3 regions of the Bacillus sp. DJP31 genome follow, and region 3 is predicted to be linked to each of the others. Evidence: riboswitches for the same ligand, from Rfam matches in the RefSeq annotation. Region 3 holds a riboswitch; each other region holds the start of a gene.

Region 1 (10,379 bases), on a different contig from region 3:
TCTTTCATGTTCGGGAAAAATTTTCTCCATAGTCAAAATACCCTCATCTGTAAGAGACGCATACGTTACTCTTCTATCTTTTGAACACTGCTTACGAAGAAGTAAACCTTTCTTCTCAAGCTTATCTACAACATAAGTAATACTTCCACTTGCAATTAAAATTTTGCCTCCAATTTGCTGAAGTGGAGTATCTCCTTTGTTAAATAACAGCTCAAGAACAGCAAACTCGGTAGGATTTAATCCAAAACGTTGAATAGACTTATTCGCACTATCCCCTACACTTCGATAGGCACGAGACAATACAACAAATAACTTAAGGGATGCATCTATATCTTTTCTAGTATCCATAAAAAACCAAATCCTTATCAATTTGAATTATCTTGAATTAAAGATAATAATACTAAACTGTCTTCAGTTTTGTCAATAAAAAAAGAAATGATTGTTCATGTCTCTAAACGATACGCTTACGAATGTATGACTATACATATTTTTACATTTTATAAATATTTTATCGAACCATTAACGCTTTGAATACTAGGATATGAAAATTACATAGTATATAATTAAACTATCAATCTATTCATCAAGGGAGACATTTTGAGTGAAATCTACATGGACTTCAATCTTATTTTACATAGGAGTAGTCTTACTTCCTTCTATTATTATTAGTTCTTATTTCGTTTACTCAGAGTTACAGGAAAAAAAACTTGTTCTTCAAGCGGAGGCCAAGCAAACAGCTAGTGTTTACAGAGATCAATTAGATCAATTGCTTGGAAAAACAAAAGCTAGTTTAGAGATGCTTGCGAAAGTACTTGCTACAAAGGAATTTCTTCAAACAGATGAAATCCGAAGAATTTTAGAGGAGAGCAATCAAGAGAGCCCACTTTATTTTGGCTTTTATTTTGCAGATTCACAAGGAAACGTGCAAATAGGATCCTCTCCGATAGGACCAGTAAATATCTTAGATAATAATTATGTTCAATCCGCAATTGTTGCAAAGGAAACAAAAATATCTCCTTTAATTAAGAATCACACAACTGGAGGAGAGCTTGTCACAATGGTCACTCCCATTATAGACAAGAATGAAAAAACAATTGGATTATTACTCGTAAATATTAGAGTGGATTACATTCAGAATATAATGCGTGTTCTAACTCCTGATGAAGGCATAAAAGTGCTTAATGGCTACAACCAGATCATATTTGAAACAGAAAATGTATTTAAGGGAAGTAACCAAGTATACGTTGAAACCATTCTTAGAAATGCACCATGGAATATTCAAGTTGGAGTGAATGAACACTCTATTACTTGGCTTTTTTGGACTATATTTAAATATTCTTCTATCTTTCTTTTCATAACCAATACAATTTATCTCTTAAATAAATATATGGTTTTACGAAAAAATGCTAAATATGAGAAATTGCAAAATGAAAGTCAAAAGCTTGAGATAGTTGGTCAATTAGCTGCTAGTTCTGCCCATGAAATTCGTAATCCATTAACAGGGATAAAAGGACTGGTTCAATTACTAAGTGAGAAATACAAGGATAAAGAAGATCGTTTTTATTTTGAAGTGATTCAACAGGAAATATCAAGAATAAATGAGATTGTTAGTGAATTTTTAGTACTCGGAAATCCCATCGCAGATATTCACTCCCTAAATGATATAAAGCATATTATGAATGAGCTGTTACCGCTCATTCAGTCAGAAGCAAATTTATATAATATCCAGCTTTCTCTCGAAATGGACGAGCAATCAATGATGATTTATTGTGCTAAGGATCACGTAAAGCAGGTCATTTTAAATATTACAAAGAACGCTCTAGAGGCCATGAAAAATGGTGGCAATATTGCTATTTCTATTAAAAAAGTTGATCATTACTGTTCTATTTCAATTAAAGATACGGGAGTAGGAATCCCTCGAGAATTAGTAAATAAAATTTTCGATCCCTTTTTCACATTGAAAGAGACTGGAACTGGACTAGGACTAGTTGTCTGTAAACGAATTGTAACTATGTATGGAGGTGAAATTTCCATTCACAGCGAGTTAACTGTAGGAACTGAAGTAAAGGTTCTCTTTCCAGCGGAATAATTCCCGAATAGTTGATTATTAATCAGGCTCTATTCATGAGAAAATCATATAAAAAGTTTTAATCGAAGAAAAGCCGCCAATTAATAAATTGATTAATGACGGCTTTTCATTTTAGAGCTTGCAGAAATCTATAATAGACTCTTGAGTGAGGATTCTCGACTTTATTTCACTTAATAGGGCCAACAAACGCTCGCTGGCATTCGCAATATCCATCTTTTTATGAAACACATTATACAAAACGAGGTCTCTGACATTAAGGAATAAAGGAAGATGCTTTAACCATCGATCCTCAATCTGCTGAGCATTTTGAATAATTTGGTCCCTAGAGATTGGTGAGGTAAATAAAACAGCAAACTCATCCCCCCCTAGCCAAAATAAAAGTTGATCAGGAAAAAAATGTTTTAACCTATTTGAGGCTTGGATTAAGAGCTGGTCCCCAAAAGAATGACCGAGTGTATCGTTAACATGCTTAAAATCATCAAGGTCAATTAACAAAAGTGAAATTTGTTTATATTCTTCATCATCTTTTATAAACCTTTCAACCATTTGAGAGTATTTCTCTCGGTTGAATAAGCCGTTCAATTGGTCATAATCAGTTAAGCTTTTCATTCGCTTTACCGTAAGCTCTTTTAATGTAACATCAATTCCGTATTCACTAATTTCACTAATTCGATTCGTAAGTGGATCATAAATAGTCTTTATATAATGCTCAAAAACATGCGCATCGGTTCGAATTTGAAATTCAACAACATTTCCTAAAAAGGGCAAGTTCTAAAGGTAAGATTATGGATTCAAATATTTCCTTTGTCACAATGTCTTTTACTCGTTTACCTTATTTTTTCTTTTGCAATTCCTAGTGCCTCTGCACTATTACCCCCCTCTAGATAAAAAAAGACAATATCACCACTATTACTTCTTTGTAACTGGTATATACTATCTGGAAGAATAGCTATGCCTTGCCTAAATTCATTTGAAATGGAGAACTTTCCATTTTCCACTTTTATATGCTGTGATGTTTGATGGATGGCCTGCTTTATGACGATAAGAACCGTAATAAATGGTAAGGCATAAATGGAAAATAAATTGCGTGAATTTTCCAGTTTATATTTTTTCCCGCTCTTGAGTCTAGGAAAAAAATTATGAGAAAAAAGAGTATCCAATTAGTAGTGATAGAATAGAAGTTTTCTTTTAGAATATGATTGAGCATGGGTTCAAACTGTCTTGTTCTTCAACATTTGGTCCACCTTAGGCACCGACTTATAATATGGGTTTATTCTATTATTTGACCAAAGGAAAGTAAACGAGATTGGAGATTTTTACAGAAAAATGACGAATATCATTCAATATATAGTGGAGCAAAGCTTTAATCTACTATTTTTCGACTTAGCTTAAGTATCCATCATTATTGACCCGGATTGTACTTTACCGCTAGACAGGACTATAATTGTAAGTAAAATGTTTGTAAAGGTGAGATTATTATGAAAGAATTGCTGATTGGGAGTATATTGTCTTCGCTCGCTACTGGAGTTGGGGCTTTACCCATTCTATTTTTACAGAGGCAAGTAACCCATAGATGGAGAGACATTTTACTTGCTTTTACTGCTGGAATAATGATGGCGGCCTCTACTATGAGCTTAATACCTGAAGCCTTACTAAGCGGTGGATTATTTCAACTTACAATTGGATTATTACTCGGAGTTTTCGTACTAACCTTACTTGAAAAGAATATACCTCATATTGATCTTGGGCATACTCGCAAGGGTCTTGAATTTGATCAAAAAGCATTGCTAATTATTGCTGCAATTACTCTACATAATATTCCAGAAGGTCTTTCTGTAGGAGTTAGCTACGCCTCTGATGCATCTGAAACAGGAAACATGATTGCTTTCGCTATCGGACTACAAAATGCTCCAGAGGGCTTTTTAGTTGCCTTATTTTTAATACAACAGAAGATTAGTAAGTTCAGAGCATTTATTATTGCCACTTTAACAGGAGCCATTGAAATCGTTAGTGGAATAATCGGTTTTATGTTAACGTCCTTCGTTTCATTTCTTGTGCCATATGGACTGGCATTTGCTGCTGGGGCCATGTTATTTATCATTTACAAAGAATTAATTCCTGAAAGTCATGGTGACGGAAATGAGCAATTTGCTACCTATTCATTCATTTTTGGCTTATTACTTATGGTCGCTTTGCTTCAACTATTCTAATTCATCGATTTACAACTAACTACTACAGGAAAGCCCATTAGAAAATGTTTTAACATGTAAACATTTTCTAATGGGCTTTAATTGTAAGTTATCTAATTTTATTTATCATTCGATAGGGATTTAAAACAAACAAAGCGAGGACACTCATAATAGCACCATATATACCCGTTCTTTTTTCTATCAGATTAAAACGTTGATATTGGTTAATCATCAGATCTAGTTCTTGGCTACATTTTATTGTTTCCTCACTTGTGAAACTAGTTGCCAATGCTGTTGTTATCATCATTTCTCTCTTTTTATCTATCTCTCTAAGCAGCACATTTATATCTAGACCTGTATTAGCCGCCAACACATTCCCCCCCTTTACCCATCTAATGCATGAAACTTTTATTCCTGTATAAGCATTATTACAAATTCTACTATATATGTAAATAGAATTGCAAAATTAGACAAATTTCTCGAACATTTTTTTAAAAGAATGTGACGAATTCAGTGTTTTATTGCGATAGATTCCTCATTCATAGTAGGATTTTTGGTTTTTTGTAGATTCTTGTCGTATATCGCTTTGTGGTACACATATCTTATGAATTTTATGCTTTAATGGTAAACTAGATGTAGAAATGTATTCGTATCATAGGAGGGATTAGGGTGGAAAAGGATAGGGATGGACAATCAAAGACTACTGTAACCAAATATAAGCGAAAAGCTCTTGAATATATTAAGGATCGGCATAAAGCAAAGGAACTGTGGAAGGAAGCCAGTAAGAAAACTAATTCTGAAAAAGGACGAATACAAACCTTCCGAGATCAATTATTGCTATTATTAGATGCCTATCATGATTGGATCTCAGGAGAGTATCGTCAAATCCCTTACAAAACATTAACGATGATTGTCGTGGGGATACTTTACTTTGTCGTTCCAACCGATGTAATTCCGGACATTTTTATTGGGGTTGGACTGATTGATGATGCCGCAATAATTGCCTTTATTTTTAAGCAAATTGAAAAGGATTTAAATCAATATAAGATTTGGAAATCAAACGAAACATCCATCCAAGAAACAAATCCCAATTCAACTTTATAAGAAGTGCGTAAAGTATATCACTCTGGCTTATGCTAATATATGTTTTTTAATTAAGACACTTTTCTAAAAGATTGTTGTTTTTTAATAGGAAAAGCAACCCATTTATAAATAAGGTGATTGGAGCGGAAGGTCTAAATTTAATAGGAACTTTTCGTTATGAAAAGTTCCCTACTTTTTTATGCATTCGCCTCATTAATCTTTGTAAATTGGAACCCAGCCTTCGGTAGTTACAAAGATCCTCACGGCCACAACTTTTCGATCTTCTTGTAACGTGAAATAGTGAACAACATTCTCTGGTACAGAAATTAAGTCTCCTGGATTTAGTCTGACATCAAAGAATACATCATCCTTCCCCTTAATAATAAAAATACCATGACCACTCACAATAAAACGTACTTCATCATCTGTGTGAAGATGCTCACGCTTAAAGTTTTGTAATAGTTGATCTAGATTTGGCGTCAACTCTGATAAAGCAATAACATCAGCTGCTTCATAGCCTCTTCTTTTTGAAATATCTTCAATTTCAGTATGGAATGCCTCTAAGATAGCTTGCTTTTGTTCATCAGAAAGCTGATAGTTTTCATTCAAGTCAGAAGGTAGTTTCGTAATATCCCACTGCTCATAAATAACCTCATTACTCTCCAAAAATGCAGCTACATTACCTTGGTCCTCAATTACCTCGTTACTCCCATGAATACGAATAGTTGCCATCTTTCATTCCTCCCTTAAATTCATACTATCTATGCATTAAAGTATCTGCTGCTTTAATGTGTTAAGTTGCTGTTAATACTTGCTTTAAGGTTAATATTTTTAATGTATAGGTAAATAGGAATTCACAGGCTTCTAAGTATCGTTTTGCCTCTTGAGGGGTTCTTCCCCAAACTGTAATTCCATGATTTTGTATAAGCACTGCACCTGCATCTTCTTTTATATTTGGTATAAATTCTTCTACTAATGTTGGAATGTTCGCATGATTATAGATAATTGGTACCGTGAATGTCGAATCCTCATCCCATAGTCCAAATGCCTTGATGATTTCCTGCTTTTGAAACACAATCTCCCCACTGGAGTAGAACAAATCTGAAATGACGTTATTATCGACTGTATGGACATGAAGACAGCAGCCTGCATAGCTTCGTTTATATACCTCAACATGAAGCAATGTCTCAGCAGATGGCTTAAGGTTTGTCTCTCCAATCGGTAACCCGAACTCATCTACTAGTAAAAAATCTTCACCTGTTCGTTTCCGTTTATCCTTGCCACTTGCCGTTACTAAGAAAGTTAGGGGATCGTTGGACACTTTAATGGACAAATTCCCACTGGTTGCAGGAAACCAATCCCGCCATGCTAGTTCGTCCTTAATATCAGCAAGTACATTCCATCTATCATTAAAATTACTCACACATCCACCTCTGATTTTTTTTGCTTTAGCGTTTCAATGACATCATAAAACGTCTCAAACGAATGATACGGTTTTTCCAATTCATCCATTTTTTCAATTAGGAAGTCACGAGCAAACACTGTATGGGCCATTTTAGCGGCTTGAAAATCTGTGATCGAATCGCCAATTACGATAATATGTTCATCGGGTCCTGCTAATTTATTCATAATAGATGGCTTACAGCATCCACAACCATTTGAGCAGTTTTCATCGCATTCATTTGGCCAAAGAATTTGAATGGTCTCAAGAGAAAAATTTGAACCATTGCAATAAATATATTCCCGTTCAATCAGCCCTTCCAATAATGGATAAACAAAAAAATCTATCCCACCGCTCACTATGTAAAGTGGAATTTCTTCATCCCTTGTATACTGAACAAACTTAGAAAAGCCCTCTCTGATCATCACCGTTTCTTTTAAAAACCCAATAAGATCTTCTTTAAGATTTGATGAAAGTAAACCGAATAATCTCCCAACCCCTTCTTGAATTGAAATGTCTTGAGAAAGAATTTGATCCTTAACTTCCAGCCATTCAGACGGTGCGAACTTTTTCATTAAAGAAATAATATTATCGGTTTCGGTAATCGTTCCATCAAAATCACAAAAGATGATTGGTTGCTTCATGCTTCTTACATCCCCCATAAATGAAGCGCCTTTTTCAAAGACTCATGCTCTTGTGCCGCATCCTCTAAAGAACGACCTTCAACTACTGCATCGACTGCTTCTCGGAAAGCTTTCCCCCCGCCTATCGCTCCGTCTGGATGACCATGTACTCCGCCACCAGCATTAATGACAGAATCAATTCCAAAATCTTTGACCAAAAATGGAACCAAACCAGGATGAATACCAGCAGAAGGCACTGGAAAAGTCTTCTTGAACAATTCGTTTATAGTCAGTTCAGCCGCAATTCCAAGTGCTTCTTCTCGCTTTAGCGCTACACTTCCGTAAGGAGAAGGAAACAGTGAAAAATCAGCACCCGCATATCTCAATAGCTTTCCTAGCAACAACGGATTTTGTATACCATAAAACTCTGATGGTGTGATGGCTCCACTTACTGCTGGATGAGCCATGATGGGTAAATCGATTTCTGGATCCTCAACCAATGCTTGTAAAACATCCATTCCATAAGCAAATACATTAAACAATAAACAATCAGCACCAAGTTCTCTAGCTCTTCTTGCTTTCTCTCTTAATTCAAACGTACGCCCCGATAAATTCACAGCATAAAGGGCTCGATGGCCAGTTGTCTCAAAAACTTCGTTTAGCACATTTTTACCGATTTCAATTCTATTCTCAAAAGGAGTGAGTGGGTTATCAAAAAGGATCTCATCATCCTTCACTAGATCCACGCCACCTAAAACTTGTTCCTTAAGTTGATCTTTTAGGTAGTGAATATCTCTACCAAGTACACCTTTAAAAATACTCATCACTAATGGTCTGTTAAAGACACCGAGCTTTGAACGAATACCCTCGATTCCAAATTTTGGACCAGGCATAGCACTCTTTACTTCAGCAGAAAAATCCAAATCTACTAATTTAACTTCTCCATCGAGAGATAGCTTCCCAAACACAGTTGTCAAAATAGCTGGGATATCGAGTGAAAAATTTTCTATCGGATAGGAGATTGTAACTATTCCACGTTTTAGTTTCTTTCCAAAATATTGGTTAGCCTTTTGACTATCCTCGAGCTCTTGTATGGAAAGAACTTCTCCTTTATGCCTTTTCAACTGTTCCTGCTGGAGTTTTGGAAGGTCGGTCCACGATCCAATCGTCAAACCAAGGGCAATACCTTCTGCTTTTTTGGATAAATCGTTTTTTGCGTCATGTATGAGATAAGTAGCTTTTATTCTTGTCAATTTCAACACCTCAATTTATAAAAAAACATTTTAAATGAAAAAAACCTCTTCAATAAGAAGAGGGTATCGTTTAAATTCACCGTCTCCTTATCTCTCAGCGCATAGCTGCAAGAATTAGCACCGTGCTTATCTAGACTGTGTATAGATAAATCGGTTGCCGGGCTTCATCGGGCTAGTCCCTCCGCCTACTCTTAATAAGAAATACTATTTAATTATTAAATCTTAATCAAATTAATTTGGATTATGACAGCTTGAGGGATTTTTGTCAATCCTAAAATATGTTCAAGGCTTTTATCCGATTCACTGCCTCAAGCAACCTATCTTCATCAGACAAAAGTCCAACCCTGACAAAGCCTTCTCCGTATGGACCAAATCCAATTCCTGGAGCTACTACAACATGAGCTTCCTCAAGTAAGTAATCTGAGAAACTCACAGATGTAAATCCTTTTGGAACCGGAAGCCAAGCAAAAAACGAACCTGAGGGTGCATCAACATCCCAGCCTATGCCCTTCAACCCTTCAATAAACGTATTACGTCTAGCTTCATAACGATCGACTAATTCATCTACACAATTCTGTGGAGATAATAAAGCAGTTGCAGCAGCAACTTGTATCCCACCAAACAAACTTACATACATATGATCCTGGAGGAGATTTATAGATTCAATTACACTTTCATTCCCCACTGCAAATCCAATTCTCCAGCCAGCCATATTGTAGGTTTTAGAAAGGGTATAAATTTCAATTCCAATATCCTTTGCACCCTCTATTTCAAGAAAGCTTATCGGCTTCTTTCCATCAAATCCTATTGCTCCATAGGCAAAATCATGAACCACACAAATGTTATTATCTTTGCATAACTGAACAGTTTCTTCAAAGAATTCCTTTGTAGCAATTGCCCCGGTCGGATTATTTGGGTAATTTAAAAACATTAATTTTGCCTTTTCTAACACCGCTTGGTCAATCTCGTTATAATCAGGTAAAAAGTCATTTTCAGCCTTTAAGGGCATAAACTCCATCTTTCCTCTTGCAAGTTCTACCCCTGACCAGTAATCAGGATAACCAGGATCCGGTACTAATGCGAGATCCCCTGGATTTAATAAGCACTGAGGTACTTCAACAAGTCCTGCTTTTCCACCAAAAAGGATGGCCACTTCTTTATCTGGGTCTAAGTTCACTCCGTATTCTCGTTTATAAAAGGTTACAGCCGCCTCTTTTAAAAATTGTTGTCCTCGAAACGGTGAATATTTATGGTATTGTGGGTTGGCAGCTGCTTCTCTTAATGACGTTACAATATGTTCAGGTGTTGGCTGATCAGGATTACCTTGACCCAGGTTAATAACATCATAGCCTTGCTCCATGACTTTATTTACCTTACTTACAAGTGTAGCAAAAAATTGAGTGGGTAGACTTTTAAGTATTTCAGACTGCTTGAATGTTCTCATTTCAAACTCCTTAAATCATAGTAGAGAAGCTATACTTTCATTCGCACGAATGGAAAGTAAATGAATAGTATTTTTTTTAGCAGAGCAGTAAATGTAGAATTTTCTTATTGTATTTCTAGTCAAAAATAATATATTGTTAGTGACAACTTGTAAAGTTATTTTGTAAGGAGTAGATAAAACATGAGCATAAAAATAAGCTGTATCCAATTCGATATCTCTTTTGGGAATCCCGACAAAAATTTTCAACAAGTCGAGAA
Region 2 (10,379 bases), on a different contig from region 3:
GGTATTAAGATTCACCTGTTGCACCTACTAAAAGGAACACCCATGGTTAAACAATATGAAAAAGGTCTACTCGACTTTTTATCATTTGATGATTATATAAACCTTGTATGTGATCAATTAGAAGTTATCCCCTCAGAAATGATTGTTCATCGAATTACAGGGGACGGTCCGTCTGATTTAATGATTGGCCCAATGTGGAGCTTAAATAAGTGGAAAGTCTTGAACGCGATTGAAGCAGAGCTCGTAAGACGGAATAGCTATCAAGGCATGCACTTTCAAAAGGAAGTCTTCTCACGATGAATCTTGATCGAATTCTCCCATTTGCAAGGTCACTTTTAGCAAGAGCCATTCAGCCAGGGGATATTGCCATTGATGCAACCGTTGGTAATGGGCATGACACCGTTCACCTAGCCGATCTAGTTGGAAAAAATGGACATGTTTATGGTTTTGACATTCAAGAACAAGCAATCATAAACACTTCAAAATTACTAGAGGGTAAAGGTTTGCAGGACCGCGTTACCCTTTTTTTAAAAGGTCATGAACATGTAAAGGATTATATCGAAGAGAAAAGTCTTTCAGGCGCTATTTTTAACCTTGGGTACCTACCTGGTGGCAACAAAGCGATTGTAACAACTTCAGACACAACAATTTCTGCGGTTAAACAAATTTTATCACTACTAAAACCTGAAGGAATCCTTATTCTAGTCATTTACCATGGCCATCCTGAAGGTATGACAGAACGAGATAAGCTTCTCGATTATGTAGAACAGATTGATCAAACATATGCTCATGTTTTAAAGTATCAATTCATAAATCAAAAAAACAATCCACCCTTTATACTGGCCATCGAAAAAAGAAACCGCTAAGACGAAGCTCTACTTAACGGGTTCTTTTCATTGAATTGTTTCCACTTCCGATAGGCTCTTCCGTTTAGATAAAAGAAGTAGCTGATAGGTCCGCCTTTTTTTATCAATTGTCTAGCTAATCTCCTAACTTGACTCTGCTCATTCACTTTACTGTCAGACATATATACTCCGAGCAATCCGCGGTTAAGTAAACGATGAAATTTCTCATTTGGAATTCCTTTTATTTGTTCATCTGCTTCATCTAAAAAATGAAAAAGTCGTTCTACTAAGGTCTCTTCATTTGGATAATAGCTACAAAAGTTTAGATCTCCTCCTGCTATATCCTCTTCTTGGTCAATTAAATAATCAAGTAGAATATGTAAACCCTGCACATATGGAAAATACCCATTTCTTATTTTGGTTACATCTGACTTTTCTAGATTATCCCCAAATGCATGGGAGACTAAAACAAAAATACCTAATGTAGATCCTGAACATGCAGAAAACTCATACCATTTCATCTCTGGGAGGCTCTTATCCACACCTTGAAACCATTTTTCCAGTCGGCTCACACGCTCTTCCACCACAACATGCTTATGTACCTGTAAAGAACAATAATAATTGGCCAACTCGATTATTTCAGTCTTAATCAATGAATAATGTGGGACCTTTGTTAACACACTTTGGCATGTCACCACGAGATCCCTTAAGTAGCCACCATCATCTTGGTCTTCACGGTACCTGTAATAATTATAATTTTGCCCTTCTCCTATGGTAAGTGCATGTGGCATGGATTCATGTAACGCTTCAAAGTCCAGTGGATTGAGAGAAGTACTCCGATCACATAAATTGTCCAGATAATCACTGATTGTTTGATAGGCTATGATGAACTTAATACATGACTCCAAATGCTGATAAGACAATAAGGCTATTACACCTCCACCCTCACAATGGAAGGCCTTTTCGTTAATACTTGATAGGGCTTGATTTCGTAATTCTGCGTTGGGAATTCCGTTTGCCCTATTTCTCCAATAAGATAGTTCGTTATGAACAAGTGGTAAAACATCTCGGTAAACCTTTGACATTAAGCTTAAAGGATGAGTTGGTAACATTTTTATAAATCGACTCCTTTTTCCTTAATGCCTCTATTGTACATTCACCGCGAGCTGAGTTTCAACAAATCTCTTTGTATAGTCAAATACAAGGTCACGCTCTGGCTCGTTAAATATTTCATGAAATAAACCGTGCCATTCTTTATATGTCTTGTCTGTTGAGGGCAATTGATCAAACCACGCTTTACCTTTCCCCTTGTTCACAATCTGGTCGTCTCCACCCTGCATAAATAAAATAGGAACATCTGGAGTCTTCTTGACATAGGTTAAGGCCAATTGTGTTGCATGAATAAGTTCACGATACCATCTAATCGACACCTTAGTTACATATAAGGAATCATTACTATCTAGTTCAATGACCTCTTTATTTCTCGTTGCCATAGATGGTGTTAAATTTGTATTCATTCTAAATGTAGGGATTATTTTGTTTAACACTACTGATGCAGCATTCAAAAAGGGAGAAGGTGCCGTTATCTCACAAACTCCTAAGCAAGGGGAAGATAGGATCACGCACTTCACTTGAAAATGTTTTTCCTGCATACAACGAATGACGGTTAATCCGCCCATACTATGTCCTAGTAGAACAATTGGTAATCCATAAGTAAGAGCTTCCTTATACCAACCTTCAACTGTTTCGACGTACTGGTCAAAATGATCAATATGACCTCGATGTCTTCGTGAAGTTGTACCTTGGCCTGGTAAGTCCCCCATCAGAACATGGTAGCCCTCAGTTCTCCACATTTCAATTAACCATTTATAACGACCGTGGTGCTCTGATGCCCCATGAACCATTATTATTACAGCCTTTGCATTCTCCGCTTCCCATCTCCACATACTATCACTCCTCGCTATTTAAAATCATATCTTTGAAATACACAAGTATTCATTGTACTGAAACAACTTTTAATTAATAATGAATGGTCTGTTCATTTGTTTTACCCATGTAAAGTTATTTTTACTTATGATCTACTTGTTTAAAATGGAAAGAACTGAATGTAGAAAAAAACCATACTTAACAGAGTGTTCTATATTTTGTTACAATATCACTAAATACTGTAAAAAGGGGAAATAAAAAATGATATTACCTTATAAACATATAGTACCGACCATTTCGGAAACTGCATTTATTGCTGACTATGTCACGATTACTGGCGATGTAAAGATTGGTGAATATAGTAGCATCTGGTTCAACACGGTTATCAGAGGAGACGTGTCGCCAACTGTTATCGGTAATCGAGTCAATGTTCAAGACAATTGTGTTCTACACCAAAGTCCAAACAAGCACCTTATCCTTGAAGATGATGTTACTGTAGGTCATCAAGTATTGCTGCACAGTTCAACCATTCGCAAAGGTGCACTAATTGGGATGGGCTCTATCATACTAGATGGAGCAGAAATCGGCGAAGGTTCCTTTATTGGGGCTGGAAGTCTTGTCCCACCAGGTAAAATCATTCCCCCAAACTGCATGGCATATGGAAGACCGGCAAAAGTAATTCGTGAACTAAATAAAGAGGATATTTTAGATATGGAACGAATTAGAAGAGAATATGTTGAAAAAGGTCAGTACTACAAATCCATTCAAGAATAAGGATGATTTTTCATCCTATTGTTCTATTTTTACAATATTCTTAAAAATATTGTAAAAAAAAATTATATAATTTCTCATTACTTTTACATTTCCTTAGTATTCCCTAAATATTTACACCTTAAAATGGAAGTATAGAGTTTACTATTCAAAAAAACTTAGTTAAGTTAGGCCAAGTAGTATGGCTAACAATGTTTCAAATTAATCATAACGCACGATTGGTTCTTTCTTCAATTCTCTAAAAGATTAGAACAGACATAATTAGTTTACAAAAGGGGCTAGGTGAATGATGACAAAAATAATAGCAAATTTATATGATTTTGAATGTCATATCTTCCGAAGTGTGAACCGTCATTTTGATCGAAAGGCCCTTAACTTCTATTTCCGCTCAATCACCCACTTAGGTGGTGCAACCTTTACTATTCTGTCTGTCCTAATTCTTATTATTTTATCGCCTACTACAAATAGATATGTTGGACTTGCTAGTGCACTTTCTCTACTCCTAAGTCATATTCCAGTAGCACTTGTGAAGAAGTTTTATCCAAGACGAAGACCTTATTTAGCATTAGAACAAGCGAATGTTACAGTCAATCCTTTAAAAGATCACTCCTTTCCATCAGGACATACTACGGCTATCTTCTCTGTAGTTATCCCATATATTTTTTGGATGCCATTGCTAGGTATTGTCCTATTGCCGTTAGCCTTTAGTATTGGAATATCCAGAATGTATCTTGGGCTTCATTACCCATCTGATGTCATGGCTGGTAGCATATTGGGCACCATCACTGGAATTACTTCTCTTGCTTTTTTACAACAGTTGTTTACTGGATTAACTATCCTTTAAATTTTGGAGGGGTTAGGGTGAAGATTGCGATCTTTACAGATACGTTTGCACCACAAGTAAATGGAGTAGCAAGAACGCTTAAACGCTTCACGGATTATTTAGAACAGCAAGAGATTGAATACAAGGTGTTTGCTCCAGATTGTACAAAAGACGAAGAATTATTTTCTACCCATATTCATCGGTTTACGAGCCTGCCTTTTTTTCTATATCCTGAATGTCGATTAGCCTTACCAAATATGCTTCACGTAAAAAGTCAGCTACAACAGTTTCAACCTGATATCATTCATGTAGCTACGCCCTTTAATGTGGGACTTTGTGGAATTCATTATGCAAAAAAACTAAACATTCCGCTAGTAGGCTCTTATCATACTGATTTTGATCAGTACTTGGAGTATTACGACCTTCAATTTTTATCGCCTATACTTTGGAAATACATGAGATGGTTTCACCGATCTTTTCTTAAAACCTTTGTCCCTTCACAAGAGACGAAAGAACAATTAAAGCGTCACGGATTTACAGATCTCCATATTTGGAGTCGTGGTGTAGACTCTGCCCTTTATAAACCAAATGAACATTCTACAAAGGTGAGAGAAAAATATAAAATCAAAGAAAAGTATGTATTATCCTATGTTGGAAGACTTGCTCCCGAAAAAGATGTTCAAACACTTCTAGAAACAATGAAAGCCTTGCCTCCAAATCTTCAAAAAAATGTTCGCTGGCTTGTAGTTGGTGACGGTCCATCTAAGCTAGATATGCAAAGAGAAACACCAAGTAACGTAACCTTCACAGGCTATCTAAACGGAAAAGAATTATCTGAGGTATATGCAGCTTCTGATTTGTTTGTTTTTCCATCACCAACGGAAACCTTCGGAAACGTAGTGTTAGAGGCACTTGCATGTGGAACTCCAGTTGTAGGTGCAAATTCAGGTGGGGTAAAAAACATTATTAGGCAAGGAAAAACGGGCATTCTCTGTGAGCCGAAAAAGGTTGAATCATTTGTAGAAGCGATCGTGGACCTACTTGAAAATAATGAAAAAAGGACTCATATGAGTACGGAAGCGAGAGTCTACTCCATGACTCAAACCTGGAGTGCAATTTTCAATAATCTTCTAGACGAATATGAAATGGCCATTCATGAATCTAAAGAAACCAAATACGCAAAAATTATTTAATTAAAAAGGCTATCACCTCATTCAAGGTGATAGCCTTTTACTTATTATTGTGCTGCTTGAGCTTTCAAATCTGAAGCTTTGTCAGTACGTTCCCATGGTAAATCAATATCTGTACGACCGAAGTGACCATAAGCAGCTGTTTGCTTATAAATGGGACGACGAAGGTTTAACATATTGATGATTCCCGCTGGGCGTAGGTCAAAATTACTTCGGATTAAATCTACTAGAAGATCCTCAGAAACAGTACCCGTGCCAAATGTATCAACCGAGATGGAAACAGGCTGCGCTACCCCAATTGCATAAGCCAATTGCACTTCTGCCTTGTCAGCTAGTCCTGCTGCCACGATGTTTTTAGCTACATAACGAGCAGCATATGCCGCTGAACGGTCAACTTTTGTTGGATCCTTACCTGAAAATGCTCCGCCACCGTGACGTGCATATCCACCATACGTATCAACAATGATTTTACGACCTGTTAATCCAGCATCCCCTTGAGGACCACCAATAACGAAACGACCTGTTGGATTAATGAAGTACTTTGTATCCTCATCAATTAATTCTTTCGGTACAACTGTATTGATCACATGTTCTTTTAGGTTTCGACTAATTTGCTCGTTCGAAATTTCTGGATGATGCTGTGTTGAGATAACGATCGTATCAATACGAACTGGAATATTGTTTTCATCGTATTCTACAGTTACTTGTGTCTTTCCATCAGGGCGAAGGTAAGGTAGAATATCCTCTTTACGAACTTCTGTTAAACGACGAGCCAATTTATGAGCTAAAGAAATCGGTAATGGCATTAATTCTTTCGTTTCGTTACAAGCATATCCAAACATAAGACCTTGGTCACCAGCACCAATTGAATCAATTTGTTCATCTGACATTTGACCTTCACGTGATTCTAATGCTTGGTCAACTCCCATTGCGATATCTGCTGACTGCTCATCGATAGATGTAAGCACTGCACACGTTTCAGCATCAAATCCGTATTTTGCACGTGTATAACCAATATCTCTAATCGTTCCACGAACAATTTTCGGAATATCTACATAAGTAGATGTAGTAATTTCACCCGCAACTAATACTAATCCTGTTGTAACCGATGTTTCACATGCAACACGAGCATTTGGATCCTTTGCAAGAATTGCATCAAGAATTGAATCTGAAATCTGATCACAAATTTTGTCTGGATGCCCTTCTGTTACAGACTCAGACGTAAATAAACGGCGATTTTTTGACATCTAATTTGTTCCTCCCATTGTTAACTTCAGAAATAAGGTCTACGTGAATCTTTTCTTATCTCTGAAATCTTGTCAGATACGGTACTCATTCTCTTATTATTCTTAATAAAACATAATTTTATTAAGGAGTTCTTTTTTTACGATTTAGCTCAATGATTAGGCTTTACTAAAATGAACATAAAAAAAACCTTCCTTATATTAGAGGAAAGGGTATACGTTCATTCGCCTTTGCTCTTATCGTTCAAGGCTACTTGCGCCTTGCAACAGGTTAGCACCTTATCATAAAATGATGGTTGCTGGGTTTCATTGGGCCTGTTCCCTTCACCGACTCGGGATAAGAGAGTATCCGTTCGGCTCATATCATAACGTATGAGGTCGAAAGATGTCAACAAAAAGAGAAGAGGTTACTCGAATAATTTCACACAACTATATTTGTTCATTTAGATTTATAAAATATATGGGCTGCTGTTATGAAGATCCCATTTTTTAATCTCATTTCCATTTTATGAAACTTGGTTAAATCAGTGTGGGTTTAAGCTTAAATTCAGCTAGAATAAACATTGATTACTGTAACCTGCAGTAAAAGGGGATATTAAAACTATAATGAGCACAAAAATATAGATTAGTATAGACTATTGCTTTAAATATGTTATACTAATTGAAGAAGTAATCATTTAATTTCGATTATTGTTAGATTAATAGAAAAAAATCGTAAAAGGCAGGTTATGAAAATGAATTCTGTTGATACTTCAATCAACTTAAATGGTTTATTAAGCGGACAAAACATTTATACAAACTTATCTGTTTCACAGTTAGTGGAAAAGGTACTCTCAAGAAACGAGGGAGAGCTTACATCTACTGGAGCTGTTCGTGCAACGACGGGAAAATATACAGGGCGCTCTCCTAAAGACAAATTTATTGTAGAAGAAGCTTCAATTAAAGATAAGATTGCTTGGGGCACTGTCAACCAACCGATTTCAGAAGAAGCTTTCAATCGCCTATATAAAAAGGTATTAACGTACTTAATGGAAAAAAACGAGCTATTCGTTTTTAAAGGATTTGCTGGTGCTGATGAAAAGCATCGCCTACCCATACAAGTTATCAATGAATATGCTTGGCATAATCTATTTGCCCATCAGCTATTTATTCGTCCAACTCAAAAGGATTTAGCAGCACATGAGTCAGGATTCACCGTCATTTCAGCTCCAAATTTCAAAGCGGATCCAAATGTTGATGGAACTAAATCGGAAACATTTATCATTATATCATTTGAACAAAAGATCGTTTTAATTGGTGGTACCGAATATGCAGGAGAAATTAAGAAATCTGTTTTCTCTATTATGAACTATTTACTGCCAGAATCAAACATTTTACCTATGCATTGTTCTGCTAATGTTGGTGCTGAAGGTGATGTTGCTTTATTTTTTGGTTTATCTGGAACAGGAAAAACAACATTATCTGCTGATGCAAACAGACGCCTTATTGGCGATGATGAGCACGGCTGGTCTAATTCTGGTATATTTAACATCGAAGGTGGATGCTATGCGAAGTGCATCAATTTAACTCGAGAAAAGGAACCTCAAATTTTTGATGCGATCCGCTTTGGTAGTGTTCTCGAAAATGTTATGATTGACGACCAAACTAGAGCTCCAAATTTTGATGATACTTCATTAACTGAAAATACTCGTGCTGCCTATCCGATTCAGGCAATCGACAACATTATTGAACCTAGTATTGCTGGAAATCCGAACACAATCATCTTCTTAACAGCAGATGCATTTGGTGTACTTCCTCCAATCAGCAAACTTACGAAAGAGCAAGCAATGTATCACTTCTTAAGTGGTTATACAAGTAAACTAGCAGGTACAGAAAGAGGAATCACGTCTCCACAAGCAACATTCTCCACTTGCTTTGGATCACCATTCTTACCTCTTCCTGCAACGGTCTATGCTGAAATGCTTGGCAAGAAAATCGATGAGCATTATGTACAAGTATTTCTCGTTAACACAGGTTGGACTGGCGGAGAATATGGAGTTGGAAGCCGAATGAAGCTTAGCTACACTCGTGCCATGGTTCAAGCTGCCTTAGAGGGAGAATTAAGCAACGTCGAAACAGCTAAAGATGGGACCTTTGGACTTGAAGTCCCTTTACACGTTCCTGGTGTTCCTGATGAAGTACTACAGCCTGAGCAAACTTGGACTGATAAAGAAGCTTACCATATGAAAGCAACTGAATTAGCAGCTAAGTTTATAGAAAACTTTAAAAAATTCTCAAATGTCAATGAAGATATTGTTTCACTTGGTGGACCAACAAAATAACAAAACCAATAACGATTAAATCAAAAAGCCTGTATCGTAGATTACTAAGTAATCATTGATGCAGGCTTTTTGATTTAATCCCCGTCAAACGGTAAGATCCTATTGTTGTAAAAGGAATTCAAAAAAATCTTCCTTAAAAATTAATTTGTCGAATTAAGCGAAATCAATTCATATGTAATTATCGTTTTCTGACTCATCATAACTACTTTCTTAATAATAGCAATGCCATTTGTGTCAGAGTCCTTTTGCTTTTTTACTTCTAGTGGAATATCAAGTGGATATAAGCGATATCCCTCCTTTTCAAGAGTAAACATATTTTCCTCTACTCTCTTTTCCAAACCTTTTGTCACAATCATTGTATTTAACTCTAGGGGCATTCCCATTTTTCTTACCTCCAATAGTTTGTTTTTATTGTTTCTTCATCCAACTGGTCAAATCCTGCACAATTTTCCGGTTAATTGCTGGTGGGAAATAATGTGTATACTCTTTAAAATACCAGGACTCAACAGGTATTCTTAACTCCTTTAGTCGTTTTTCTAATCGATAGGAATGCTCAATGGAAACATTCTGATCCTTTTCACCATGTATAAGTAAGACAGGAGCTTGTACATTTTCTAAGTAGAATAAAGGCGTTCTCCTTTTATACTGCTCCGGTACTTTAGTCGGTGTTCCACCTATCACTCTTTTCATCATTTTTCTCAAATCTAATCGCTCATCATACGTCAAAGTCATATCAGATACCCCGCCCCAGGAAACAATCGACCTTATTTTCGAGTCTTTTATCCCAGTGATTAAAGCCATCACACCTCCTCTAGAAAAACCAAACACATGAATGCGACTTTGATCAACCTTATCATGCTTTCTTAGAAGAGCTAACGAAGCAATTGCATCATATCGGTCTTCTCCAGCAAAATCCTCATTGCCCTCCCCACCTTGATTTCCTCGGTAAAATGGTGCCATGACAACAAAGCCCTCAGAAGCAAATTGAACAATCCTTCCGACACGGACCTTACCTACATTCTTAATACCACCCCTCAAATAAAGAAACCCATCATACCTCCCTTCCTCCTTAGGCTCAGCAAGCAAACCCTTTATCTTTAACCCCTGACACCAATACGTGACAATATATAAAGCTATCCTCGGACTTGGTGAAGGAAAACGCTGCATCTCAATCAAAGTACCATCTTCCATAAGATTCCTCCAGTTATCTAAGCATTCTTTTAAACGGTTAACACAACGCAATACATAGGTTAATGATA
Region 3 (10,379 bases):
CTTTGAGGATAGATTATTCTCCTGACAAACCTCCAAGAGCTCAGACAATAATTCACTAGAATAAATGATATCTCTCTTATAACTAATCGCGATGACCTTCGAGCGAATCTCTTTTAAAGCTTGCTTCCAGCCTCCTCGTTCATGACCAATATTGTGGTGGTCCATTGCCTTGAGTAAATATAAATAGCTATTCGCATCAAATCTTTTTAAGAATTTCTCACCCTGATACTTTAAATAGGAGTCAATTTGATACGAACTTTCCAGATGATGATCACCCCAGCCATCCCGTTCCTCTCTTGAAAATCTTTGATTGAATAAGTCTGCTGAACGGTAAGAGATCATTCCAATCATCCTTGCTATACTTAGACCAAGCTCTGGATTGGCCTCATATTCTCCATTTTGCCACCGCGGATCATTTGTTATGGCATAACGCGCAATTGAATTATAGGCTATTCCAAAATCACTCAAGTAGGGAGAAGTCGCTAGCGGAAACAAAGTCTTCGCAAATTCGGGATAAAGAATTCCCCATTCAAGGACCTGCATACCACCAAGTGAGCCACCGATTATGGCATGAACCTTATGGATATTCAACTTTTCCAATGCTTGGTATTGACTGTTCACAATGTCCCTAACTGTCACAAACGGAAAAGAAGATCTATAAGGATTCCCATTTCCATCAAGGCTTAAAGGACCTGATGTCCCATTACAGCCTCCAAGTACATTCATCGTAATCACTTGCCATTTAGTTGTATCAATATATCCCCCATCACCAATGAGTCCAGACCACCATCCAGGCTGATCCCTTGTTCCGACCGAAAACTGATTACCCGTTAAGGCATGACATACAAGGATGACGGGAGAAGTTTTATGACCAATTCGTTCAAATGCAATGTAGACATCTGGAATGGTAATGCCAAGCTCGGTTGTAAAGTCCCCTATATTAATTTCGCCATATTCAGACGCTATTTCTTCCTTCACCTTCTGCATGACTCCTTCCCTTAAACTAATTGTACGTTTTAAAAATCCCCATTAAAAAAACCCACTTCAATAAGAAGAGGGTGAAAGTATACATTCATCTCTTCTTATCTGTCAGAGTTTTTACACTCTGCAGGAATTGGCACCGTGTTTTCAAGTAAACTTGAAAATCGGTTGCCGGGTATCATAGGGCCAGACCCTCCACCACTCTGGATAAGAAAACTCTATTCAATTAACGCTTCAGCTTGCTAATTCATCATTGCTATGAATTGACTATATCACAGCTCTTTTTTACCTGTCAAACTATTTTTTGAAAATTTTAAACCATCGAATTATAATCTGTTTTGATAAGAATTGTATGCACCTATTTATTAATTATGCTGAAAGTCTTTTCTCACATAGACAAAATAGGGTCTCTACTACTAATATATCCTTAAATTTCCCGGTGATTTTTATTTCACTTCTAGACTCCAGCTTTCTTAATCTTTCCTTCCCGGTGATGATGAGATTTACTGAATCCGAATTACCCTTAATCAAAATGTCAATTTGATCATGACAACTTTTATAAACCTTACAATGGCTAGCTGAAATTTGAAGATATAGGAGATTGTAATCATATTGAAAACAAATGATCATTGCTTCCTGTGGAAGAACTGGTTTCAGATGTGGTTCATTTAAAACAACCGCAGAAAATCTTTTAAGTAGCTCAATCATGTAACTCTCACTCCCGTTTTTATTCTACTTAGTGAATTCCACAGATTGAATTGAACTACCTTTATTTATCGTTCGACAGTTTATTAAGAGAAATACATAATCATACATATTTCTGTTTATTTCCTGAGAAATATGTCATTTGTTGAGAAAATTAGGCAGGACTTACAGAAGGTTTGACAGATTGAACGATTACTTAACAAATTCCAATAGAAAAGGAAAAAAGCATCCACCAAAATTGGTGAATGCCCTTCTATGCTGTAAATTGTTGGTGAAACCTTGTTTTCAAATGCTTTCTTGCTCGAAACATGTTGATTTTAACCTTACCCGCGCTCATAATTAGAAAACTTGCTATCTCCTTCTCTTTCCAGCCTTTGTTTATTTTAAGGTGAATAATTTCTTGTTGAACATTCGAAGTGAGGAAATTTCATAATAAGTAATCTACAAGTACTTTCAAATGTTTTTCAGTTCTGTATACAGAAAGTCAACCGATTGAAACGCAAATATTCTCTTTTTTAATTGTCCCTCTTTAAATAGCAAAAGACATGGTACACTTTGAATCTCCAATTGTTCTGAGATCTTTGGTATATAATTAAGATTCACTTTTTTTATCGGCAAATGAGGTACTAATTCTTCGACTACTGTAATCATTCGTTCAGCTACCTTACATGTACCACACAATGGGGTGTACAAAAACACGGCATGTGTTGTATGTTGATCTATTTCTTCTAATTGAAAATCCAACCATTCCTCCATTTTCTATTTCTCACTCCTATTAGAATAAGCGCAAGAGCCTTGTTCAGACCCGACAAGCAAATGTTCATAAAGCGAATAAAAGGGTGGTCTTACCTTTTATTTGATTCAGGTTATTTGACCTCGGGGGGTCTAGGCGCTGGAGCTAGATTAGTACCCAGGTTAAAAAAACTTATAATTTCTTATTTTATAAATATCCTGCATGTACATCGATGTTCCCACTAAGTAATACAGTGGCTATGTGTTGATCCGGGGCACTTGCGACCTCACGATACATTTTGTCCACATATAGGTGCTCAGCCTCTGGATATTCTCTGCGGAATTGTTTTCTCAGCTTTTCCCCTGATTCATCTGAGTCCACTAATATATATACCTCTTTATCATATATATAATCTATTAATTCATCTAGTTTACTTGTGCCAATGGTGCCGTTTGTACAAATGATTTCAATCTGTTCACTGATAATCATTTCGACTTTCTTCTTATCTGACTTACCCTCAACAATAATGACCCTTTTGACTTCGCCGCGAATCATAACATCACCCATTACGTACGAATTTGTTTAGAAAAGAAAACTCTTTCTAATACAATATTCAAACCAAATTCATTTTGCGCAAAATGAGTAAAAAGACAGTGGATGTTCCACTGTCTTAGCACCAACCATTTTCTTCATCACAATCCGTGTACTTTTGATCAGGACCTGTTGTTACATCAGCATTCTGATAAATCTTATTCTCCTCATGCTCATAACCGGTCTTAAGTTCGAATTGATTACCTTGATTCGTAAAAAGCATCCTGCCAATTGGCTGGTCTTCTACATATAAATCCATTTGATTCTGGCCAAGCTTCCCAACCACTCGATCGGTAATTTCAAGCTTTTTTCGCTCAAGCATAAATAAACACTCCTTAGTCTATTTGTATAACCTTAGAGTGTCCATAATAAAAAAAATCATTAGTCTTGATTGATCATTTCTTCGTATTGCTCTGCTGTCATGAGTTTTTCAACTTCACTAACATTCGTAAGTTCTACAACAATCATCCATGCCTTTTCGTATGGAGATTCATTGACAAATTCAGGACTGTCATCAAGATTTTCATTGATTTCAACCACTTTTCCGCTAACTGGAGCATATAACTCTGAAACTGTTTTAACAGATTCAACACTACCAAATGGTTCATTGAAAGAGATTTCATCGCCAACCTCAGGAAGCTCAACAAACACGATATCACCTAGCTCAGATTGAGCAAAATCAGTAATTCCAATTGTCACTCTATTTCCTTCAACTTTTACCCACTCATGCTCTTCTGAATAACGTAGTTCCTTAGGTGTATTCACTGCAATCCCTCCAAGAAAATATATAAAGTAATTTTATGAAAAGTAACTAATAATAAGTTATCTTTTTTCCTGTTTAAAGCCATGTCTCTTCGAATTGTTTTTGATTAAATCCGACTGTTACTTTTTGTCCATCTGTTACAAGTGGACGTTTAACTAGCATACCATCTGACGCTAACAACTCAAGAAGTTCATCCTCAGACCCTGTTGCCACTTTATCCTTTAGCCCTAATTCACGATATTTCATCCCGCTTGTGTTAAAGAACTTCTTAAGCTCAAGCCCGCTCTTTTTGTAAAGCTCTGAGAGCACCTCTTTGGATGGATTGTTCTCTACTATATGTACTTCCTTTAATTGGATTTCATGCTCATCCAACCATTTCTTTGCGTTTTTGCAAGTTCCACACTTCGGATACCAGTAAAATGTTAATGACACGGATTTTCACCACCAACTTATAGGATACGCATTTTTCTGTATTTTAACATAGATATCGAGGTTTTCCTACTAAACGGAACACTCTCTTTACTTATTCGACTTTTTTTACGAGAGTCCTTCTCTAAATATAAGAAATAAATGAAAGAAGCTGCTAGCATTTCTGTTAGCAGCTTCAAGCTTACTTATACAATAAAACGTTCTGCTTCGATGATACCAGCAGCAATCTCACGCTTCTTGGCAATTACATTGATTGGCGTGTGGCGAGTGAACTTTCTTAACGCAGAAAGCATCATTCTTAAACCGTCACCTTGCTCTGTTGCAATAAGTGTCTCTTTTGCATGAGCTTCAATTTCATTGAATGCTTCTTGGCAGAATACTTGAGTGTATAAAAGCTTCTGCTGATTCTTCTCAAGACCTGTTTTATTGATCGCTTTCTCTGTACGAAGTAAAGCTGATTCCATAGAGTAAACATTACTTACGATATCTGCAATGTTCACTAAGATTTCTTGTTCTTTTTCAAGCTTTGGTCCAAACTTTTGAGCAGCTAGACCAGCTAGCAATAATCCGATTTTCTTCGCATTTTTAACTAGGTGTTTCTCTTGATCTAATACTCCATCGCCGACTTCTTCAGGCATTAGCATCATCAGCTCTTCTTGAAGGGCCATTGCTTTTTGGAAAAGTGGTAATTCACCCTTGGTTGCCTTACGAATGAATGTACCAGGTACAAGCAAACGGTTAATTTCATTTGTTCCTTCAAAAATTCGGTTAATGCGAGAGTCACGGTAGGCTCTTTCTACTTCATATTCCTGCATAAATCCATAACCACCATGGATTTGTACACCTTCGTCTGCGATAAAATCAAGAGTTTCAGAACCGAAAATTTTATTTAAAGAACACTCAATCGCATATTCAGCTATCGATGCAGCTACTGCACGACCGTCTTTAATTTCTTCTTCTGATAAACGACTCATACGATCCTCGAAAAGACCTACTGTACGGTATACTGAGCTCTCCATTGCATAAAGCATTGTAGACATGTTAGCCAATTTTTCTTGGATTAATGAAAACTTTGAAATAGGTGTTTTGAATTGCTGACGTTGGTTCGCATATTTTGCCGATACCTCAAGTACGCGCTTTGAACCACCAATTGTACCAACAGCTAGCTTGTAACGACCAATGTTTAAAATATTGAAGGCAATAACATGGCCTTTTCCAAGCTCACCAAGTAGGTTTTCTTTTGGTACTACTGCATCCTCTAAAATCAATGTACGAGTAGAAGATCCTTTAATCCCCATTTTCTTTTCTTCAGGACCTGTTGAAACTCCTGGATATTTCTTTTCAACGATAAATGCTGAGAAATGCTCCCCATCAACCTTTGCATACACAACGAAAACGTCAGCAAAACCTGAGTTTGTAATCCATTGCTTTTCTCCATTTAACACATAATGAGTACCTTCTGCGTTTAATTTCGCAGTCGCTCTTGCACCTAATGCATCTGAACCTGAACCTGGCTCTGTTAATGCATAAGCGGCAATTCTTTCACCCGATGCTAGGTCTGGTAAATACTGATGCTTTTGCTCCTCACTTCCAAAAAGTACGATAGGTAATGATCCAATACCAACGTGAGCACCATACGATAGTGAAAAACTTCCTGCACGAGCAAACTTCTCGGTAATAACGGCTGAACTGATCTTATCTAGCCCAAGTCCGCCGTATTCTTCAGGAACATCAGCACCTAAAAGACCTAATTCACCAGCTTGCTTTAAAAGCTTGACTGACTTGTCGAACTCATGATTTTCAATGGCTTCTAAATGAGGTAACACTTCATTTACCACAAAATCTTCTGATGTTTTTGCAATCATCTTATGTTCTTCCGTAAAGTCCTCAGGTGTAAATACTCGTTCTGCTTCAATATCTTCGATTAAAAAGCTTCCACCTTTAATTACATGTTCCGTTGCTTTTGTCATTTGATATACCTCCTATTTTTTATTTATTGCTTACTATCCTATAAAAGTTCAAACACTCCAGCAGCACCCATACCTCCACCGATACACATGGTAACAACACCGAATTGTACGTTACGACGTCTCATTTCATGAATAAGTGATAATGTTAATTTTGCTCCTGTGCAACCCATTGGATGACCTAGTGCAATGGCTCCACCATTTACATTGATGATCTCTTCGTTAAGACCTAACTCACGAATAACCGCAATGGATTGAGAAGCAAAGGCTTCGTTTAATTCAAATAGACCGATATCAGATAACTCAAGGCCTGCAATTTTCAACGCTCTAGGGATTGCTTCGATTGGTCCAATTCCCATAATTTCAGGTGGGACACCAGCAACGGCAAATGCACGGAACTTCGCTAGAGGCTTCTGACCTTCTGAAAGTGCTTTTTCTTTATCCATTAGTAATACAGCTGCTCCACCATCACTCATTTGTGAAGAGTTTCCTGCTGTTACAGTACCTCTCACATTAAAAGCAGGCTTTAGCCTGGCAAGCGATTCTATTGAAGTGTCAAGTCGAACTCCCTCATCCTGAGAAAACAGAATCGTTCTTTCTTGAAGCTTATGATTAGCATCAACTTGTCTAAGTGTTACTTCAACTGGGACAATTTCATCGGCAAATCTTCCTCCAGCAATGGCAGCCGCTGCTAGTTTGTGACTACGAACAGCAAATGCATCCTGATCTGCTCGTGTTATTCCGTATTTAACAGCTACTTGTTCAGCTGTATGACCCATGCCCATATAGTATTCTGGAGCACTCTCAACAAGCTTGATATTGGGACGAACATTATGACCAACCATTGGCACGAGACTCATCGACTCGACTCCACCAGCTAGAATTGTATTCGAATGTCCAAGCATGATGCGCTCAGCACCAAAGGCAATACTTTGTAATCCAGATGAACAATATCGATTAATAGTGATTCCAGGTACATTGCTTGGTAGTCCTACTAATCCACCAATATTTCTCGCTACATTCAAGCCTTGCTCTGCCTCTGGCATAGCACATCCGATAATCAGATCATCTATATTTCCTTCATAATTGTTCGCACGCTTTAATGTTTCTTTTACAGCAATCGCACCAAGATCGTCTGGACGAACATTTGCAAGTGTACCTCGCTTTGCTTTTCCAACTGGTGTTCTTGCCCCTGCAACAATAACTGCTTCTCTCAACATGAACCCTCCGTTCTTGTTTTAAATAGGAGGGGAACAACCCCCTCTATGAGTCTATTAGTTACGCAATGGCTTACCCTTAACAAGCATATGTTGCATACGTTGCTGTGATTTCGGTTCTCCAACTAAACTTAGGAATGCTTCTCTTTCTAAATCAAGTAAGTATTGCTCATCAACCTCTGTACCATAAGCAACCTTTCCACCGGTTAAAACATAAGCAAGCTTTTTGGCAATCTTAAAATCATGCTCAGAGATAAAGCCAGAGTTCAGCATACCATGAGCACCAAGTAAAAGTGTCGCATAGCCCGTATCACCAGCAACCGGAACCTTGTTACGTTTCGGTGCTTGGTAACCTCTTTCTGCAAGTGCTAAAACAGTACGCTTTGCATCGTGCAATAAGTGGTCTCCGTTCATGCTTATTCCGTCATTTTTAGATAAGAAGTTATTTCCTCTTGCTTCTGCTGCTGAAGTAGCCACTTTTGCCATCGCAATGGTTTCAAAGACAGCATTTGTAATTTTCCCAAGGTCTTTTTCCACACCATTTGGGAGACCTTGAAGGTGACGAATGTATAGCTCTTTGTTTCCTCCACCACCAGGGATTAAACCAACACCAACCTCAACAAGTCCCATATACGTTTCCATTGAAGCTTGAATATGCGCTGAAGGTAAGCAAATCTCAGCTCCTCCACCCAGCGTCATTCCAAATGGTGCTGTGACAACCGGCTTCGGGCTATACTTGATGTTCATCATTGCTTGCTGGAAGTTACGAACAACCATATCTATTTCGAAAAAGTTGTCATCTTGTGCTTCCATTAAAATCATCGCAAGGTTTGCTCCTACACAGAAGTTTTTACCTTGGTTTCCTATAACAAGTCCCTCATAATTGCGATCGACTTCTTCTATTGCAAAGTTAATCATTTGGATAATGTCTAAACCAATGGCATTGCTCTGTGAATGGAACTCTAGTCCTGCGACCCCATTACCTAAGTCTATTAAACTAGCACCACTATTCTTCTTGATCACGCCATTCTTTTCTTTTAGACCTTTTAGATGAATGACTTTTGGATTTACTTCTTTAGATTCGAATGATCCATTAGTAAAAAACAACTGCTTTCCATCTTCTTTTTTATAAAAAGATGTCTGACCTGATTGAAGTAATTCTAGAACCCAACCCGGTACCTGCAAGCCTTCTAATGTCATTTTCTTAACTGAGTTTTCTAGTCCAATCGCATCCCAAAGCTCAAACGGCCCCTGCTCCCAACCGAAGCCCCATTTCATAGCTTGGTCAATCGCTACGATATCGTCTGCAATGATACCTTTTAGTTCAGCAGAGTAAATAAGTGCGGGACTAATAATATTCCATAAAAGCTTTCCAGCACGGTCATCTGCATACACAAGGGCTTTTAGCTTATCAGCACCTTTTGCTTGCTTACTCATTTCAATAGAAGCTGCCATTAGTTTTTTTCTTGGCTCATACTCTAGTGTTTCAGGGTTAAGCTCAAGTATTTCTTTTCCTTGTTTAAGGAAGAAACCTTGACCAGACTTACTACCCAGCCATCCTTTTTCAAGCATCGACTTCATAAAGGTTGGCACTTCAAACACTTCTTTTTCTGCCCCTTCAACTTGGTCATATACGTTGTTTGCAACATGGGCAAACGTATCTAAACCAACGACATCCAATGTACGGAAGGTTGCACTTTTTGGTCTTCCGATTAATGGACCTGTTACAGAATCTACTTCACCAACACTGTAACCACCCTTTACCATTTCACGAACCGTTACAAGGAGACCATAAGTTCCGATTCTGTTGGCAATAAAGTTTGGAGTATCCTTCGCTTCTACTACGCCTTTTCCTAAGATATCTTCACCAAAGGTTTTCATAAACGACAACACTTCGGGATCTGTATCTTTCGTTGGAATGACCTCAAGTAGCTTTAAGTAACGTGGTGGATTAAAGAAGTGTGTTCCTAAGAAGTGTTTACGGAAATCCTCAGAACGCCCTTCAGCCATCGCTTCAATCGAAATACCAGAAGTATTTGAACTGATGATGCTTCCTAACTTTCTCACTTCATCTATACGAGCAAAAACTTGTTTCTTTATATTTAAATTCTCAACGACGACTTCAATAATCCAATCGACGTCACTCAGACGCTCCAAATCATCTTCCAAGTTTCCTGCTTCAATGAGAGAGAGGTTTTCTTTTGTTGCTAAAGGTGCAGGCTTTTGCTTTAACAGCTTTTGAATGGCTGTTTGGCTAAGACGATTACGAACAATCTTATCCTCAAGTGTAAGCCCTTTCTTTTTTTCGTCTTCAGTCACATCTCTAGGTACAATATCCAATAATATAGAAGGAATTCCAATGTTGGCTAAGTGTGCAGCAATACCAGAACCCATGACTCCTGATCCTAAAACAGCTACTTTTCGAATGCTTCGACTCAAGCTTACTCTCCCCTTTCGATTGTTGAATGAATCCTCATTCATTTTTTAATCAAAAAAATATACAGCTCTTCTACATTCACTATAATCTATATTAGAAATTTTCGCAATATATAAACGAAGATCATTTTCACTTTAAGATGTCATCTTTTGACCGTGCTTGGAAACCCTATTAATGGAGGTGATAACAACAATGGCAAAACTAAAAAAAGATCCATCAACACGAGGTGTAAGTGCAGCGAGTGTCAAAGGTAATGCAGGCCCAACCGTCGAAAACGACAACGGTAGTGGCAAAACCCAAAGCAGCAACAACCAATACAAAAAACAAAACATGTAACCCACAGTAGGTTACAAATAAGAGTACTAACATTTTAGTACTTTAAAGCATCGGGGGCCTGGCCCCCGATGCTTTAAAGGGTTAAAGTCATCTTGTTCAAATTTGTTACCAATCGATCTTATGTGATGTGATTTTCTTGGGTGATACGGCGTATAGATGGTCGTTGATGTTTAGGACTCTCATGATTTGGTTTTCCCAGTCTTCATACATGACGTTTTGC

What was found. Region 3 has a riboswitch for S-adenosylmethionine ahead of metX (homoserine O-acetyltransferase MetX). Riboswitches for the same ligand answer to the same signal wherever they lie in the genome.
Region 1: linked by a shared signal. The riboswitch ahead of mtnW (2,3-diketo-5-methylthiopentyl-1-phosphate enolase) and the one ahead of metX (homoserine O-acetyltransferase MetX) in region 3 are both predicted to bind S-adenosylmethionine.
Region 2: linked by a shared signal. The riboswitch ahead of metK (methionine adenosyltransferase) and the one ahead of metX (homoserine O-acetyltransferase MetX) in region 3 are both predicted to bind S-adenosylmethionine.

The regions. Positions count from the first base shown of each region.
Region 1 covers NZ_JBMERO010000008.1:106,197-116,575, forward strand. The annotation lists gene ACOI1C_RS09785 (MarR family winged helix-turn-helix transcriptional regulator) at 1-348, opposite strand, end outside; gene ACOI1C_RS09790 (ATP-binding protein) at 602-2,089, shown strand; gene ACOI1C_RS09795 (GGDEF domain-containing protein) at 2,201-2,857, opposite strand; gene ACOI1C_RS09800 (ZIP family metal transporter) at 3,568-4,299, shown strand; gene ACOI1C_RS09805 (aspartyl-phosphate phosphatase Spo0E family protein) at 4,388-4,648, opposite strand; gene ACOI1C_RS09810 (YkvA family protein) at 4,948-5,382, shown strand; gene ACOI1C_RS09815 (1,2-dihydroxy-3-keto-5-methylthiopentene dioxygenase) at 5,575-6,093, opposite strand; gene ACOI1C_RS09820 (methylthioribulose 1-phosphate dehydratase) at 6,155-6,784, opposite strand; gene ACOI1C_RS09825 (2-hydroxy-3-keto-5-methylthiopentenyl-1-phosphate phosphatase) at 6,781-7,446, opposite strand; gene mtnW (2,3-diketo-5-methylthiopentyl-1-phosphate enolase) at 7,452-8,678, opposite strand; SAM riboswitch class I at 8,763-8,879, opposite strand; gene ACOI1C_RS09835 (pyridoxal phosphate-dependent aminotransferase) at 8,950-10,122, opposite strand; gene ACOI1C_RS09840 (carbon-nitrogen family hydrolase) at 10,303-10,379, shown strand, end outside.
Region 2 covers NZ_JBMERO010000007.1:65,055-75,433, reverse strand. The annotation lists gene ACOI1C_RS08825 (TIGR01212 family radical SAM protein) at 1-300, shown strand, start outside; gene ACOI1C_RS08820 (class I SAM-dependent methyltransferase) at 297-866, shown strand; gene ACOI1C_RS08815 (tetraprenyl-beta-curcumene synthase family protein) at 863-1,957, opposite strand; gene ACOI1C_RS08810 (alpha/beta hydrolase) at 1,991-2,791, opposite strand; gene ACOI1C_RS08805 (gamma carbonic anhydrase family protein) at 3,033-3,545, shown strand; gene ACOI1C_RS08800 (phosphatase PAP2 family protein) at 3,832-4,386, shown strand; gene ACOI1C_RS08795 (glycosyltransferase family 4 protein) at 4,404-5,558, shown strand; gene metK (methionine adenosyltransferase) at 5,603-6,802, opposite strand; SAM riboswitch class I at 7,034-7,143, opposite strand; gene pckA (phosphoenolpyruvate carboxykinase (ATP)) at 7,534-9,120, shown strand; gene ACOI1C_RS08780 (DUF2584 domain-containing protein) at 9,261-9,503, opposite strand; gene ACOI1C_RS08775 (alpha/beta hydrolase family protein) at 9,529-10,311, opposite strand.
Region 3 covers NZ_JBMERO010000032.1:7,761-18,139, reverse strand. The annotation lists gene metX (homoserine O-acetyltransferase MetX) at 1-987, opposite strand, end outside; SAM riboswitch class I at 1,080-1,195, opposite strand; gene ACOI1C_RS19660 (hypothetical protein) at 1,351-1,689, opposite strand; gene ACOI1C_RS19655 (hypothetical protein) at 1,940-2,080, opposite strand; gene ACOI1C_RS19650 (thioredoxin family protein) at 2,140-2,442, opposite strand; gene ACOI1C_RS19645 (toprim domain-containing protein) at 2,627-2,974, opposite strand; gene ACOI1C_RS19640 (YusG family protein) at 3,090-3,332, opposite strand; gene gcvH (glycine cleavage system protein GcvH) at 3,392-3,775, opposite strand; gene ACOI1C_RS19630 (arsenate reductase family protein) at 3,849-4,205, opposite strand; gene ACOI1C_RS19625 (acyl-CoA dehydrogenase family protein) at 4,388-6,172, opposite strand; gene ACOI1C_RS19620 (acetyl-CoA C-acetyltransferase) at 6,211-7,386, opposite strand; gene ACOI1C_RS19615 (3-hydroxyacyl-CoA dehydrogenase NAD-binding domain-containing protein) at 7,444-9,867, opposite strand; gene ACOI1C_RS19610 (YuzL family protein) at 10,016-10,159, shown strand; gene ACOI1C_RS19605 (beta-propeller domain-containing protein) at 10,265-10,379, opposite strand, start outside.